One region of the Streptomyces sp. NPDC012888 genome, then DNA from elsewhere that is predicted to be linked to it. Evidence: riboswitches for the same ligand, from Rfam matches in the RefSeq annotation. Region 1 holds a riboswitch; the other holds the start of a gene.
What was found. A riboswitch is a leader RNA that binds a small molecule or an ion and turns the genes downstream of it on or off. The one in region 1 is predicted to bind glycine.
Positions count from the first base shown of each region.

Region 2: another riboswitch for glycine. It lies ahead of gcvP (aminomethyl-transferring glycine dehydrogenase); the one in region 1 lies ahead of gcvT (glycine cleavage system aminomethyltransferase GcvT).

Region 1 is NZ_JBIBBM010000004.1:42,729-50,528, reverse strand. Features, by position in the region: gene glyA (serine hydroxymethyltransferase) at 1-1,172, opposite strand, end outside; gene gcvH (glycine cleavage system protein GcvH) at 1,198-1,578, opposite strand; gene gcvT (glycine cleavage system aminomethyltransferase GcvT) at 1,658-2,773, opposite strand; glycine riboswitch at 2,941-3,053, opposite strand; gene ACFY61_RS07635 (AAA family ATPase) at 3,332-4,015, shown strand; gene ACFY61_RS07630 (enhanced serine sensitivity protein SseB) at 4,163-4,897, shown strand; gene ACFY61_RS07625 (enhanced serine sensitivity protein SseB C-terminal domain-containing protein) at 4,959-5,699, shown strand; gene ACFY61_RS07620 (ABC transporter permease) at 6,110-7,105, shown strand; gene ACFY61_RS07615 (ABC transporter substrate-binding protein) at 7,130-7,800, shown strand, end outside.
Region 2 is NZ_JBIBBM010000005.1:8,982-16,781, forward strand. Features, by position in the region: gene ACFY61_RS09835 (DNA polymerase IV) at 1-1,055, shown strand, start outside; gene ACFY61_RS09840 (PRC-barrel domain-containing protein) at 1,078-1,434, opposite strand; glycine riboswitch at 1,580-1,678, shown strand; gene gcvP (aminomethyl-transferring glycine dehydrogenase) at 1,879-4,764, shown strand; gene ACFY61_RS09850 (DUF5999 family protein) at 4,849-5,055, opposite strand; gene ACFY61_RS09855 (hypothetical protein) at 5,319-5,906, opposite strand; gene ACFY61_RS09860 (glutamate-cysteine ligase family protein) at 6,414-7,800, shown strand, end outside.

The DNA of each region.
Region 1 (7,800 bases):
GCCTCGGCGATGATGTCGGCGACCTCGGTGAAGTCCTCGGCCCCGAAGCCGCGGGTGGCCAGCGCAGGGGTGCCGATCCGCAGGCCCGAGGTGACCATCGGCGGCCGCGGGTCGTTCGGGATGGCGTTCCGGTTGACCGTGATGCCGACCTCGTGGAGGCGGTCCTCGGCCTGCTGGCCGTCCAGCTCGGAGTTGCGCAGGTCGACCAGGACGAGGTGCACGTCGGTGCCGCCGGACAGCACGTCCACGCCCACGGCCTTGACGTCGTCCTGCACCAGGCGGGCGGCGAGGATCTTCGCGCCCTCCAGGGTGCGCTCCTGGCGCTCCTTGAACTCCGGCGAGGCCGCCACCTTGAAGGAGACCGCCTTGGCCGCGATCACGTGCTCCAGCGGACCGCCCTGCTGACCGGGGAAGACCGCGGAGTTGATCTTCTTGGCGAGCTCCTGGGTGGACAGGATCACGCCACCGCGCGGACCGCCGAGGGTCTTGTGCGTGGTGGTGGTGACCACGTGGGCGTGCGGCACCGGGTTCGGGTGGAGGCCCGCGGCGACCAGGCCCGCGAAGTGGGCCATGTCGACCATCAGGTACGCGCCGACCTCGTCCGCGATCCGGCGGAAGGCGGCGAAGTCGAGCTGGCGCGGGTAGGCGGACCAGCCGGCGACGATCAGCTGCGGCTTGCTCTCCTTGGCCAGGCGCTCGACCTCGGCCATGTCGACCTGGCCGTCCTCGCCGACGTGGTACGGGACCACGTTGTAGAGCTTGCCGGAGAAGTTGATCTTCATGCCGTGGGTCAGGTGACCGCCGTGGGCCAGGTTCAGGCCCATGATGGTGTCGCCCGGCTTCAGCAGCGCGAACATGGCGGCGGCGTTGGCCTGCGCACCCGAGTGCGGCTGGACGTTCGCGGCCTCGGCGCCGAACAGGGCCTTGATCCGGTCGATGGCGATCTGCTCGACGACGTCGACGTGCTCGCAGCCGCCGTAGTAGCGGCGGCCCGGGTAGCCCTCGGCGTACTTGTTGGTCAGGACCGAGCCCTGGGCCTCCATGACGGCGACCGGGGCGAAGTTCTCCGACGCGATCATTTCCAGGGTCGACTGCTGGCGCGCGAGCTCCGCGTCGACGGCGGCGGCGACGTCCGGGTCGAGCTCGTGCAGAGGGGTGTTCAGAACAGACATCTCTACCCTTATGTTCTCGGCTGGATCAGCCGGCGGTGAAGGAGCTGTACTCGTCGGCGGACATCAGGTCCTCGGCGCCGCCGGTGATCTTGACCTTGAACAGCCAGCCGCCCTCGAAGGGGGCGGTGTTCACGAGCGCCGGGTCGTCCACGACGTCCTGGTTAGCCTCGACGACCTCGCCGGACACCGGCGCGAACAGGTCGCTGACGGACTTGGTGGACTCCAGCTCGCCGCAGGACTCGCCGGCGGTGACGGTGTCACCGACCGCGGGCAGCTGGGCGTAGACGACGTCACCGAGCGCGTTGGCCGCGTACTCGGTGATGCCGACCGTGGCGACGCCGTCCGCGTCGGCCTCCGAGACCCACTCGTGTTCCTTGCTGAAGCGCAGCTGCTGGGGGTTGCTCATGACCTGATTCTCCTGGATGCGGGGGAGTGCTGGTGAACTGTGGTCTTGCCGGGTGAGACGGGTGCCGGTGGGGCGATCGTCACTTCTGGCGCTTGTAGAACGGCAGGGCCACGACCTCGTAGGGCTCATGGGTACCGCGAATGTCCACGCCGACGCCGGAGGTGCCGGGCGCGGCGTGGTCCGCGTCCACGTACGCCATGGCGATCGGCTTGCCCAGGGTGGGGGAGGGCGCGCCGGAGGTCACCTCGCCGACCACCTTGCCGTCCACGACCACGGAGAACCCGGCGCGCGGCACCCGGCGGCCCTCGGCGATCAGGCCGACCAGCTTGCGCGGGGCCTCGGCCCCGGCCTTCTCGGCGGCGGCCTCCAGCGCGGCGCGGCCGACGAAGTCGCCTTCCTTCTCGAACTTCACGACCCGGCCCAGGCCCGCGTCGAACGGGGTGAGGGCGGTGGTCAGCTCGTGCCCGTACAGCGGCATGCCCGCCTCCAGGCGCAGGGTGTCGCGGCAGGACAGGCCGCACGGGACCAGACCGGCGCCCGCGCCGGCCTCCGTCAGGGCCTGCCACAGGGCGACGGCGTGCTCCGGCTTCACGAACAGCTCGAAGCCGTCCTCGCCGGTGTAGCCGGTGCGGGCGATCAGCGCCGGGACGCCGGCGACCGTGCCGGGCAGGCCGGCGTAGTACTTCAGGCCGTCCAGGTCGGCGTCGGTCAGCGACTTCAGGATGCCGGGGGACTCCGGGCCCTGGACGGCGATCAGCGCGTAGGCGTCGCGGTCGTCGCGGACCTCGGTGTCGAAGCCGGCGGCGCGCTCCGTCAGCGCGTCGAGGACCACCTGCGCGTTGGAGGCGTTCGCCACGACCATGAACTCGGTCTCGCCGAGGCGGTAGACGATCAGGTCGTCGAGGATCCCGCCGTCCTCCTGGCAGATGTGGGTGTAGCGGGCGCGGCCGACGCCGACCGTGGAGATGTTGCCGACCAGCGCGTAGTCGAGCGCCTTGACGGCCTCCGGGCCGGTCAGGGTGATCTCGCCCATGTGGGAGAGGTCGAAGAGCCCGGCCTTGGTGCGGACCGCGTTGTGCTCGTCGCGCTCGCTGCCGTAGCGCAGCGGCATGTCCCAGCCCGCGAAGTCGGTCATGGTCGCACCGAGCTCGCGGTGCAGCGCATCGAGGGCGGTCAGACGGGGGGCATTGCTCATGGGTACGGCTCCCAGGTCCCAGGGCATCGACATGACATGACGAGGACGATCCTCCCCATCTGTCATGGAACCTGAGAGGTTCGCCGGGTGTCGCGCGTGGCGTCCCCGGCTTGCACCTTGGGTGGAGCCGCGCCGGACGGACGGCGGGGCTCGCTTTTCAGATCTGCCTCATCCACGCGGTACGGGGCCTGAGAGATTCAAGGGAGGGTCTTGCTCCTTCGGCGCCCGGCGTCCCCGGCACGGGCCTGGGGTCTTTCCGGAACTCTCCCGCGCGGATTCAAGCGGCCGGTATGCAGTTGGTGTCCAGTTGGCGCACATCATTGCACGGGATCCGCCCGGATGGGCGGGCGGGCCCGAAAGTGAGTGCGGACCTGTCACCTGCGCGTCCGGAGGCCCAGCGGTTCGGGGTCCGCAGGCCCGGCGGCCGGGGTCCGGCGGCCCCGTTCCGGCACTCGGCCGGAACCGCCCCGGCCGGATTACCGTCTCTTTACACTCGGGGGGAAAGGGTCCCGGTGACCCGAGGCGGGGGAGGCGGACACTGTGCGGAGATTCGGACCGGTGACATCGGAGAGAGCGCGGGCGGCGGCGGCAGTGGCGGCGGCGGCCGTCCCGGTGCCGCGCGCCGCCGTAGCCGCCCGCGCCGGAGCGGCCGGGGCCCCGGCCGCCGCCCGACCCACCGTCCGGGACCTGCGCGGCCGGGGCGCCGGCCCGGCCCGGCTCGGCTTCGCCGACGGCGACATCGTGGTGGTCTCCGGGCTGCCCGGCGGCGGCAAGAGCACCCTGATCAAGCGGACCGCCGCGGAGCGCGGCATCGACTCCCAGGACGTCCGCGAGCGCTGGGAGCGGCGGATGCCCGCCGCCCTGCCCTACGCCGTCTACCGGCCACTGGTCCGGCTCGACCACTACGCCGGGCTGGTCCGGGCCCTGCGCTCCGGCCGCTCCGTGGTCGTCCACGACTGCGGCACCCAGAGCTGGGTGCGGCTCCTGCTCGGCCGGGCCGCCCGGCGGCGCGGCCGTGCCCTGCACCTGGTCCTGCTCGACGCCTCGCCCGAGGAGGCCCTGGCCGGGCAGGCCGTGCGCGGCCGCGGCGTCTCGGCGTACGCCTTCGCCCGGCACCGCGCCGCTGCCTCCCGGCTGCTGCGCGCGGCCGAGTCCGGCCGGCTCCCCGCGGGCTGCGCCTCGGCGGTCCTGCTCGACCGGCCCGCCGCCTCCCGGCTGACCCGCGTCACCTTCGGCCCGTAGCGGAGGCCCCGCGGCCGTGCGCGCCCCCCCCGCAGGCGCGGACCCCGCGGGCGTGCGCGCGCCCGCGGGGCGGACCCCCGCGTCCGCGCCCGGCGGGAGCCGCTACGCTCGGCGCGACACTGGGCCGCACCACGGGAAGGCGCGACGATGCAGGGCAACGGCTGGCCCGCCAACGAACTGGAACAGGCGCTCGGCGCGGCCCTCGGCGACCCCGCCGCCGGCCCCCGCATCCTGGAGGTGCTGTCCCGCAGCGACCTCTGGGTGCCGCTCCCGGCCGGCGGCGCGCCGGACAGCGCCAGCCTCCGGCTGCCCACCACGGACATCGGCGGCGCCCCGTTCGTCCCCGTCTACAGCTCCGAGGCCCAGTTCCTCACCTGCGTCGGCCCCGGCATGGACTTCGGCGTGGTCCCGGCCGTGGAGTTCGCCCGCGGACTGCCCCCGCAGCTCGGCATCGCCGTGAACCCCGAGGGCGCGGTCGGAGTGCCGCTGCCCCCGCCCGCCGTCGCCGAGCTCTGCCGGGCCGGGCGCACCGAGCTCGACGGGCCCGCCACCGGCGGCCGGGTCCGGCTCTTCGAACCGGACTGGCAGCAGGACCCGGTCGACTTCCTGACCGCCGCCGCCGAGGAGTTCCGGGCCACCGGGGCCGTCACGTCCGCCCGCCGCTGCCTGGCGAGCGTCGAGGCGGGCGCCCCCCAGCTGTACGTGGGTGTCCAACTGGCGGGATGGACGCCCGAGCACCGGGACGCCGCGATGGACGCCCTGGGCCGCGCCCTGAACCGCGTACAGCCGCCCTGGCCGGTGCACCTGATCCTGCTGGACGGCACCGCGGATCCCGTGGCCGACCACATCCGTGAGCGCGTGCACCCGTTCTATCTCCCCTAGGCACCCGTAAGCTGTTTCCATTTCCGGGCTTGAACGACGGGCGGACGAAGAGGGGTACCGGGTGAGTGCGTCAGGCACGGCCGCGGCCGGGCAGGTCGAGCACATGATGCGCCAGGTGACCCCCGGGCGCTACGAGAACTACGAGGCGCTGCTGCACGCCCTCGCCGAGGGCAGGCTGTGGATGCTGCTCTGGCACGGGCAGCCGGGTTCGCCGGACGCCCAGTACGGCGGCATGGAGGTCGAGGGGCTCGGCTACGCGCCCTGCGTGACCTCCCCGCAGGAGCTCGCCGCCAGCGGCTGGAACCGCGGCTACGAGGTGATCACGGGCCGGGACGTCGCCCGCGCCCTCTACCCCGACCGCTGGGGGCTCTGGCTCAATCCGCACGACGCCGGCGGCGGCCTGGGCATCCCCTGGGCCGACCTGCGGCGCATCGCCACCGGCCTGGACCGGATGCCGGCCGGCCCGCTGCGGCTGACCGAGCCCTCGATCGAGCTGCCGCAGTTCTACGGGCTGCTGACCCAGCACGCCCACCGGACCCCGGCCGTCCGCTCGCTCCGCCGGGCCTGGGTGCAGCCCGCGCTCGGCTCCCCGTACCTCGCCGTCGGGCTCGACCTGTACGACTCCTCCCCGGCCGCCCTGGAGGCGGTGCGCGAGATGATGCGCCAGTCGGTGGGCGCCGTCCCCGAGGGCGTGCCGGTGTGCACCGTGGCCCTCGCCGACGAACACGACCCCGTCGCGATGTGGCTGCGCTCCCAGGCCCGGCCCTTCTACGACCGCGAGGGACCCGCCGCGGCGTACTGACCACCAGGCGAGACACCCGTATCAGGCCGCATGGAACCGACCGTTCCGTGCGGCCTTCCCGTTGTCCGGGTTCGGGTGGGTTGGACGCCCAAATAAGGCCTTGCTGAAGGCAGTTGAGCGCGATGTCCGATTCCGTACCGAACGGACGGTCTTGCTCCGCTCAGGCGGCAACGAAGTTCGGATAACGGGAATCCGACCCTCACATCACGGTTGCGCATCCATTCATCTGCGGGTCTGGCGGCGGCTCGAGCGCCCGATGAAGACTCCCCCACCAAGAGCCGGTCAGTCCTGCCAGTCACTGCCAATATCCGGCTCGGTACCCGCACTTCACAGCGCCACTCCGCACCAACGCCGCCACAGCGGCGGGCATGGGCCGGCTCACCCGTCGGCCGAGAGGGGTCCCCACCACGATGACGGCACCACTGCACGACACGAGCGCGGAAGAAGCACCCGCGACCGTTGCCGTAGCCGACGTCCCTGCCAAGGCCATCGAAGGCCGCTCACCGGGCCGGATCGCCTGGATGCGCCTCAAGCGCGACAAAGTGGCGCTGACCGGCGGCCTGGTCGTGATCCTCCTGATCCTGGTGGCGGTCTTCGCCCCGCAGATCGTGAGCCTGTTGGGCCACCCGCCCAACGAGTTCCACGAGGATCTCCTCGATCCCGACCTCGGCACCCCGGTCGGGGCCTTCGGCGGCATGAGCAGCGACTACCTGCTCGGCGTCGAACCCATCAACGGGCGCGACGTGTTCAGCCGGATCGTCTACGGCGCGCGGATCTCCCTGACCGTGGCCTTCCTCGCCGCCTTCGTCTCGGTGATCATCGGCAGCCTGCTGGGCGCCCTCGCGGGCTACCTCGGCGGCTGGGTCGACGCCCTGATCAGCCGCGTGATGGACCTGCTGCTGGCCTTCCCGCAGCTGCTCTTCACCATCGCCCTGGTCTCCGTGGTCCCCAACTCCGTGTGGGGCTTCGAGGGCACCGGCGTCCGCATGGGCGTCCTGGTCGTCGTCATCGGGTTCTTCGGCTGGCCGTACATCGGGCGCATCGTCCGGGGCCAGACGATCTCGATGCGCGAACGGGAGTACGTGGAGGCCGCGCGCAGCCTCGGCGCCGGCCGCGGCTACATCCTGATCAAGGAGCTGCTGCCCAACCTGGTCGCCCCGATCCTGGTCTACGCGACCCTGATCATCCCGACCAACATCCTGACGGAGGCGGCCCTCAGCTTCCTCGGTGCCGGCGTCAAGCCGCCCACCGCGTCCTGGGGCAAGATGCTGTCCGACGCCGTCCCCATCTACCAGGACGCACCGATGTTCATGGTCGTCCCCGGTCTCGCGATCTTCATCACTGTCCTGGCGTTCAACCTCTTCGGGGACGGGCTGCGCGACGCACTCGACCCCAAGGGCAGCTGAACCGCTTCAACGATTCACCCACTCATGGAGGTTGGACACACCGTGATCCGCAGAAAGCAGGCAATCGCGATCACCGCCGTGGTCGCCGCCCTGTCGCTGACCGCCGCGTGCGGTGGCGGGGGCAAGGACGAGGGCAAGGGCAGCACCGACGCCGCGGGCGCGGCCTTCGACGCGGCGACCAAGGGCTTCGTCAACGCGTCCGACAAGAAGGGCGGCGAGCTCAAGCTCTGGTCGCCGCAGGACGTGGACTACCTGGACCCGGCGCGCGCCTACTACGGCTTCGTCTGGAACATGCAGCGCCTGTACGTCCGCCAGCTGCTCGCCTACGACAGCAAGCCGGGCAAGGACGGCACCAAGCTGGTCCCGGACCTCGCCGAGGCCCTGCCGGAGATCACCAACGACGGCAAGACCTACACGCTGAAGCTCAAGGACGGCGTGAAGTTCGAGGACGGCACCCCGATCACCTCGAAGGACATCAAGTACGGCATCGAGCGCGTCTTCGCGCAGGACGTGCTGTCCGGTGGCCCGACGTACCTGATCGACGTCCTCGACCAGGGCCAGAAGTACCCCGGCCCGTACAAGGACACCGACCCCAACAAGATGGGTCTGAAGTCGGTCCAGACGCCGGACGACAAGACCATCGTCTTCAACCTGGCCTCCCCGAGCTCCGACTTCAGCTACCTGCTGGCCATGCC
Region 2 (7,800 bases), on a different contig from region 1:
GCGGGGCCGCGTACGACACGGCCTCGGCGCGCGCCGCCGGCGAGCGCCTGCGCGCGGACATCCGCCGGGGCACCGGGCTCAGCGGTTCGGTGGGGCTGGCCGGGTCGAAGATGCTGGCCAAGGTGGCCTCCGAGGAAGCCAAACCGGACGGCCTGCTGGTCATCGAGCCGGGAACCGAACGGGAACTGCTGGCGCCCATGCCGGTGCGCACCCTGCCCGGGGTCGGCCCGGCCACCGGCGACCACCTCAGGCGCGCCGGCATCACCACCGTGGGCGACCTGGCGGAGGCGGGCGAGGACGAGCTGGTCCGGCTGGTCGGCCGGGCGGCCGGGGTCGGCCTGTTCCGGATGGCGCTGGGCCTGGACGACCGCCCGGTGGTCGCCGAACGGGACGCGAAGTCGGTGTCGGTCGAGGACACCTTCGACGTGGACCTGCACGACCGGATCCGGATCCGGTACGAGGTCCAGCGGCTGGCCGACCGGTGCGTGCAGCGGCTCCGCGCCTCGGGACACTCCGGCCGGACCATCGTGCTCAAGGTCCGCCGGTACGACTTCTCGACGCTGACCCGGTCCGAGACCCTGCGGGGGCCGACCGACGACCCGGCGGTGGTCCGGGAGGCCGCGGGACGGCTGCTGGACGGCGTCGACACCACCGGCGGGATCCGGCTGCTCGGCGTCGGGGTGTCCGGGCTGACGGACTACACCCAGGAGGACCTGTTCGCGCAGTCCCTGACCCTGGCCGCGGCCCCCGCCGGCAATGGCGGCGACAGCGGTGCCGCCGGGGCTCCCGAGGCCCTGGAGGAGCCCGTGACGGAAGGGGCGGCACCCGAGGCCCCCGCCGCCCCCGAACGCCGCTGGGCGGCCGGGAGCGACGTCCGGCACGCCGTGTACGGGCCGGGCTGGGTGCAGGGGAGCGGGGTGGGGCGGGTCACCGTGCGGTTCGAACAGCCGGGGTCGCCGCCGGGCCGGGTGCGCACCTTCCTGGTGGACGATCCGGAACTGGAACCCTCGGACCCGATCCCGCTGGTCGGCCGGCCCGCGGACGGGCCGGCCTGAAGGAGGGGCGGCGGCGGGGGCGCTAGCGCTGGCCGAAGTCGTGGTCGTGGTGGAACTCGCTGGGCAGCGTGGTGTCCAGGCCGTAGTGGTGGTAGAGCTGGAGCTCCTGCTCGGGAGAGAGGTGCCGGCCCACGCCGAAGTCGGGGGCGTCCTTGATCAGGGAGCGGTCGAAGGGCACGCGGAGGGTGTCCTCGACGACCTCGCTCGGCTCCAGCGGGACGAAGGCGTCCCGGCTGAACAGGCCGGTGCGTACGGCCGCCCACTCGGGGACCCCGGTCGCGTCGTCCAGGTACACCTCGTCGACGGTGCCGATCTTGACGCCGTTGCGGTCGAAAGCCTTGCGGCCGATGAGACTGCGGGGATCGATCTCGGACTGCACGGTCCCTCCAAGTGGTCGCATGGATCGCAACTCGCATCCGATATGACTACGTAAGGCCATATCCGGGGCGCGGGCCACTTGAGCCGGGCTCCACGGGCACCCCGGAAGGCCCCGGATCCGCGCTGGTAGGCTGGGTGTCGGCTGTTGACCCTGTGCGGGAGAGTCCTCCGAGTGAGCAAGACGGAGGCGCCGAAGGAGCAAATCCTCCCCGGAATCTCTCAGGCAGACGTACCGCACGGACGAGGCCACTCTGGAAAGCAGGGTGGACACCGGTCCCCGCAGTACCGGGCGCCTCCCTCACCGACGGTGAAAGCCGGCGTTCCCCGGGCGATCCCCGGGTGGCACCGGTGAAGCTCTCAGGTTGAGATGACAGAGGGGGAGGCCGTCCGGGCGCCCGCGCCGTGGTGCCCCTCGCAGGTCGTACAGACCAGGAGGCCTCCGTACATGACCGCCAACCGCATTCCGCTCTCCCAGCTGGAGCGAGGCATCCCCTTCGAGCAGCGCCACATCGGCCCGGATGCCGAGGCGCAGGCGAAGATGCTCGCTCAGGTGGGCTACGGCTCCCTGGACGAGCTGACCGCCGCCGCAGTACCGGACGTCATCAAGAGCGCCGAGGCGCTGGACCTGCCGTCGGCCCGGACCGAGGCCGAGGTGCTGGCCGAGCTGCGTTCGCTCGCCGACCGCAACCAGGTCCTCTCCTCCATGATCGGCCTGGGTTACTACGGCACCTTCACCCCGCCGGTGATCCTCCGCAACGTGATGGAGAACCCGGCCTGGTACACCGCGTACACGCCGTACCAGCCGGAGATCTCGCAGGGCCGCCTGGAGGCGCTGCTCAACTTCCAGACCGTGGTCGCCGACCTCACCGGCCTGCCGACCTCCGGCGCCTCCCTGCTCGACGAGGGCACCGCCGCCGCCGAGGCCATGACGCTGGCGCGCCGCGTCGGCAAGGTCAAGGGCGGCGTCTTCCTCGTCGACGCCGACACCCTGCCGCAGACGGTCGCCGTGATCGAGACCCGCGCCGAGCCGCTGGGCATCGAGGTCGTCGTCGCCGACCTGTCGGCCGGCATCCCCGAGGCGATCGCCGAGCGCGGCGTCTTCGGCGTCGTCCTCCAGTACCCCGGCGCCTCCGGTGCCGTCCGCGACCTCAAGCCGGTCATCGACCAGGCCCACGGGCTCGGCGCGATCGTCACCGTCGCCGCCGACCTGCTGGCCCTGACCCTGCTGACCTCCCCGGGCGAGCTGGGCGCCGACATCGCCGTCGGCACCACCCAGCGCTTCGGCGTCCCCATGGGCTTCGGCGGCCCGCACGCCGGCTACATGGCCGTCCAGGCCAAGCACGCCCGTTCGCTGCCGGGCCGCCTGGTCGGCGTCTCCGTCGACGCCGACGGCAACAAGGCCTACCGCCTGGCCCTGCAGACCCGCGAGCAGCACATCCGCCGCGAGAAGGCCACCAGCAACATCTGCACCGCGCAGGTGCTGCTCGCCGTCATGGCCGGCATGTACGCCGTCTACCACGGCCCCGAGGGCCTGAAGCAGATCGCCCGCCGCACCCACCGGTACGCGGCCGTGCTCGCCGCCGGCCTGACCGACGGCGGGGTCGAGCTGGTCCACGGCTCGTACTTCGACACCCTGACCGCGAAGGTGCCGGGGAAGGCCGCCGAGGTCGTCGCCGCCGCCCGCGAGGGCGGGGTCAACCTGCACCAGGCCGACGCCGACCACGTCTCCATCGCCTGCGACGAGACCACCACCCGCGCCGACCTGGAGGCGGTCTGGGCCGCCTTCGGTGTCGCCGCCGACGTCGACGCGCTCGACGCGGTCGCCGCCGAGGCGCTCCCCGAGGGCCTGCTGCGGTCGGACGCCTACCTGACCCACCCGGTGTTCCACCAGCACCGCTCCGAGACCGCCATGCTGCGCTACCTGCGCAAGCTCGCGGACAAGGACTACGCGCTCGACCGCGGCATGATCCCGCTGGGCTCCTGCACCATGAAGCTCAACGCGACCACCGAGATGGAGTCGGTGACCTGGCCCGAGTTCGGCCAGCTGCACCCGTTCGCGCCGATCGACCAGGCCCAGGGCTACGCCACGCTCATCAGCGAGCTGGAGGAACGTCTCTGCGAGGTCACCGGATACGACAAGGTCTCCATCCAGCCGAACGCCGGGTCCCAGGGCGAGCTCGCCGGCCTGCTGGCCGTCCGCGCCTACCACCGCGCCAACGGCGACGAGCAGCGCACCGTCTGCCTGATCCCGTCCTCGGCGCACGGCACCAACGCGGCCAGCGCCGTGATGGCCGGCATGAAGGTCGTCGTCGTCAAGACCGCCGACGACGGTGAGATCGACGTCGAGGACCTGCGGGCCAAGATCGAGCAGCACCGCGACGAGCTCTCCGTGCTGATGATCACCTACCCGTCCACCCACGGCGTGTTCGAGGAGCACGTCGCCGACATCTGCGCCCAGGTCCACGAGGCCGGCGGCCAGGTATACGTCGACGGCGCCAACCTCAACGCCCTGGTCGGCCTGGCCAAGCCCGGCCACTTCGGCGGCGACGTCTCGCACCTGAACCTGCACAAGACCTTCTGCATCCCGCACGGCGGCGGCGGCCCGGGCGTCGGCCCGGTCGGTGTCCGCGCCCACCTGGCGCCGTACCTGCCCAACCACCCGCTGCAGCCGACCGCCGGCCCGGCCACGGGCGTCGGCCCGATCTCGGCCGCTCCGTGGGGTTCGGCCGGCATCCTGCCGATCTCCTGGTCGTACGTCCGCCTGATGGGTGGCGAGGGCCTCAAGCGCGCCACCCAGGTCGCCGTGCTCGGCGCCAACTACATCGCCAAGCGCCTGGAGCCGCACTACCCGGTGCTGTACACGGGCCCCGGCGGTCTGGTCGCCCACGAGTGCATCATCGACCTGCGCCCGCTGTCGAAGTCCACCGGCGTCTCGGTCGACGACATCGCCAAGCGCCTGATCGACTACGGCTTCCACGCGCCGACCATGTCGTTCCCGGTGGCCGGCACGCTGATGATCGAGCCCACCGAGTCCGAGGACCTGGCCGAGATCGACCGGTTCTGCGACGCGATGATCGCCATCCGGGCCGAGATCGAGAAGGTCGCCACGGGCGAATGGCCGGCCGGGGACAACCCGCTCGCCAACGCCCCGCACACGGCGGCGGCCCTGGGCGGCGAGTGGAACCACGCGTACACCCGTGACGAGGCGGTCTTCCCGGGCGGGGTCGTCGCGGCCGAGAAGTACTGGCCGCCGGTCCGCCGGATCGACGGCGCCTTCGGCGACCGCAACCTCGTCTGCTCCTGCCCGCCGCTGGACGAGTACGACAACTGAGGCCCGGCGCGAGCGCGCGGCCACGCGAAAAGGACCGGCCCGGGAGCTGCAAGGCTCCCGGGCCGGTCCCGTTCCCACCGGAGACTACGCGGCCTTCACCACCCGCGCCGCCACGAGCGGGCGGTGCGGGGCGATGATCTGGCCGTCCGGCAGCAGCTCACCGGTGTCCTCGAAGAGCAGGACGCCGTTGCACAGCAGGCTCCAGCCCTGTTCCGGGTGGTTGGCCACGGGGTGCGCGGCCTCCCGGTCGGCGGAGTCGGCTGAGGGACAGGCAGGCTGGTGCGTGCACATGGATGCGTTCTTTCGCTGCGTCGTGGTCTGTGTGCTGCGGCTCGATGCGGTGTCCGCGTTGTTCATGGCCGCCCCCCCGTATCAATCTCGGTGTGGTCAGGGTCCCAGTGTTGCCCCACGGGCGTTGCTCCGCAGGGATTTCCGGCAGCTGTCCTCACAGATTGATGACGCATCACTCGTGCGGGCGGTTCAGCCCAACTCCCCTGTCATTTCGGATGGTTACGAACCCACCCCGAGGGACTAGTCCGAATGGGTCAACGGGGTCAGGCGGCCTCACCGGCCAGCGCGGTCGGGGTCAGCCGGTGGGTCATCACGGGCAGCAGCTCGGAGACCGGGTGCGGGCGGAACGCCGCGATCCCCGGTGGCGCCGGAGCCAGCGGGACCAGCAGGTCCGCGGCGGCCGGCAGCCCGGCGGCGGGACTGGCGCCCACCGCCCCGTGCAGCCACAGGGTCAGCATGTACAGCTCCGGCACGGACAGCAGCCGCGGCTGGTACCCGGTCCCGAGGGACTCGGCCTGGCGCAGCGCCCGCTCGGTGGCAGCCACGTAGGGACCCTCGAAGAAGTGGGAGAAGGCCCAGCCGTCCGGGGTGAGCCGGGTGTCCGCCGCGGCGACGAACCTGTCCCCGCCGCGGATCAGGAACCGCCACGCGGTGAGCCGGGTCCGCGGTGGCCGGCCGCCCGCGACCACCCGGTCCAGTACGTGGACCGGGAGCGGGAGTTCGGCGGTGACCGGGCCCTGCAGGGCGCGGAGCGCCGGAGTGTGCGCCTCGTTGAGCGCGGACGGGGATCCGAGTGCTGCGAGGACGCTGCGCAGGGCGGGCGCGGGGGCCGGGGGGAACTGCAGCGGCATAGTGGGTCGCCTCTCGCTTGGGAGACCGGTGGTGCGGGGGCGGGTGGGTGCTGAGGGGGCTGACGCATTCTGGGGCCAGAGGGGGGCTGTGGGGCAATGGCCGCGCGCCGACTCTCTGCCTCGATTGCGGAGTTTATACGACACGTGTTCACACAGTGTTTCGGCTAGCTGTCCCGCCCATTGCGGACAAGGGGCTTACCGGTCCCGCTGTCATGGATTTCATGCCGAGGGCGCGCGAGGGTCTCGCGCTGACCTCGGAGGTTACCCGACGGGGGCTCGGCTGGAAAGCGTCGGTAATGCGTTCGCCCAGTAGACGGGTCATGGTCACGTATTTCTCACGGCGCAATGTGCCGGGTGAATGTGCCAAAGCGACCCGCCGGCCGAACCGGCGCGCGCCGTCCGCCAGTCGCGTGCGGGAGGTGTCACCGACCGGGTCGCCGGGCATCATCGGGCGTAACGCCCGCGCCCGGGTATCCGGGTGGGGCCCACTCGAGGAGGGAAGCTTCGATGGGGGAGAAGGTCGTGGCAGGCGGATTCGACCTGTCCGATCGGCATCGGTATCGGAGGAAGCTTCACGAGTGCCTGGAGGGACTGGAGCGGCTTCTGGCCGAGAAGAGGTTCGACCGGCCCAGGAATCTGATGGGTCTGGAGATCGAGCTGAATCTCGCGGGCCCCGACGGACTGCCGAGAATGGTGAATGCCCAGGTTCTGGACCGTATTGCCAGCCCTGATTTCCAGACCGAACTCGGAATGTTCAACCTGGAGGTCAACATACTCCCGCACCGGCTCGGCGGGAGGGTATTCGACCAGCTCGCCGAGGAGCTCGACGCCGGGCTCGGCTACGCCCACCGGCAGGCCGCGGAGGTGGACGCCGGCGTCGTGATGATCGGGATCCTGCCGACCATCACCCGCGCCGACCTGGTCGCCGCCAACCTGTCGGCGGTGGACCGGTATTCGCTGCTGAACGAGCAGATCCTGATGATGCGCGGCGAGGACTTCCACCTGGACATCGACGGGGTGGAGCGGGTGAGCTGGACCGCCGGCTCGATCGTGCCGGAGGCCGCCTGCACCTCCGTGCAGCTGCACCTCCAGGTCACCCCGGCCCGGTTCGCCGACGTGTGGAACGCCGCGCAGTGCGTGACCGCCCTGCAGATAGCCGTCGGCGCGAACTCGCCGTTCCTGTTCGGGCGGGAGCTGTGGCGGGAGTCGCGGCCCCCGCTGTTCCAGCAGGCCACCGACACCCGGCCGCCCGAGCTCCAGGCCCAGGGGGTCCGGCCGCGCACCTGGTTCGGGGAGCGCTGGGTGGACTCGGCCTACGAGCTCTTCGCCGAGAACGTCCGCTACTTCCCCTCGCTGCTGCCGATCTGCGACGAGGAGGAGCCGCTGCGGGTGCTGGCCGAGGGCGGGGTGCCGAGTCTCCAGGAGCTGGTGCTGCACAACGGCACCGTGTACCGGTGGAACCGCCCGGTCTACGGGGTGGCCGACGGGGTGCCCCACCTGCGGGTGGAGAACCGGGTGCTGCCGGCCGGACCGACCGTCACCGACGTGGTCGCCAACGCCGCCTTCTACTACGGCCTGGTCCGCACCCTCGCCGACGAGAAGAGCCCGGTGTGGAGCCGGCTGCCGTTCGCCGAGGCCGAGGCCAACTTCGACGCCGCCTGCCGGTACGGCATCGACGCGCGGGTGCGGTGGCCGCGCCGGGGCCGCTCCGGCGGGCTGGTGAGCGTACCGGCCGTCCGCCTGATCCTGGACGAGCTGCTCCCGATGGCCGCCGCCGGGCTGGACGCCTGGGGCATCGAGCCCGCCGACCGGGACCACTACCTCGGGATCATCGAGGAGCGGTGCCGGCGCCGGGTCAACGGGGCCACCTGGCAGGTGGACACCTACCACCGGG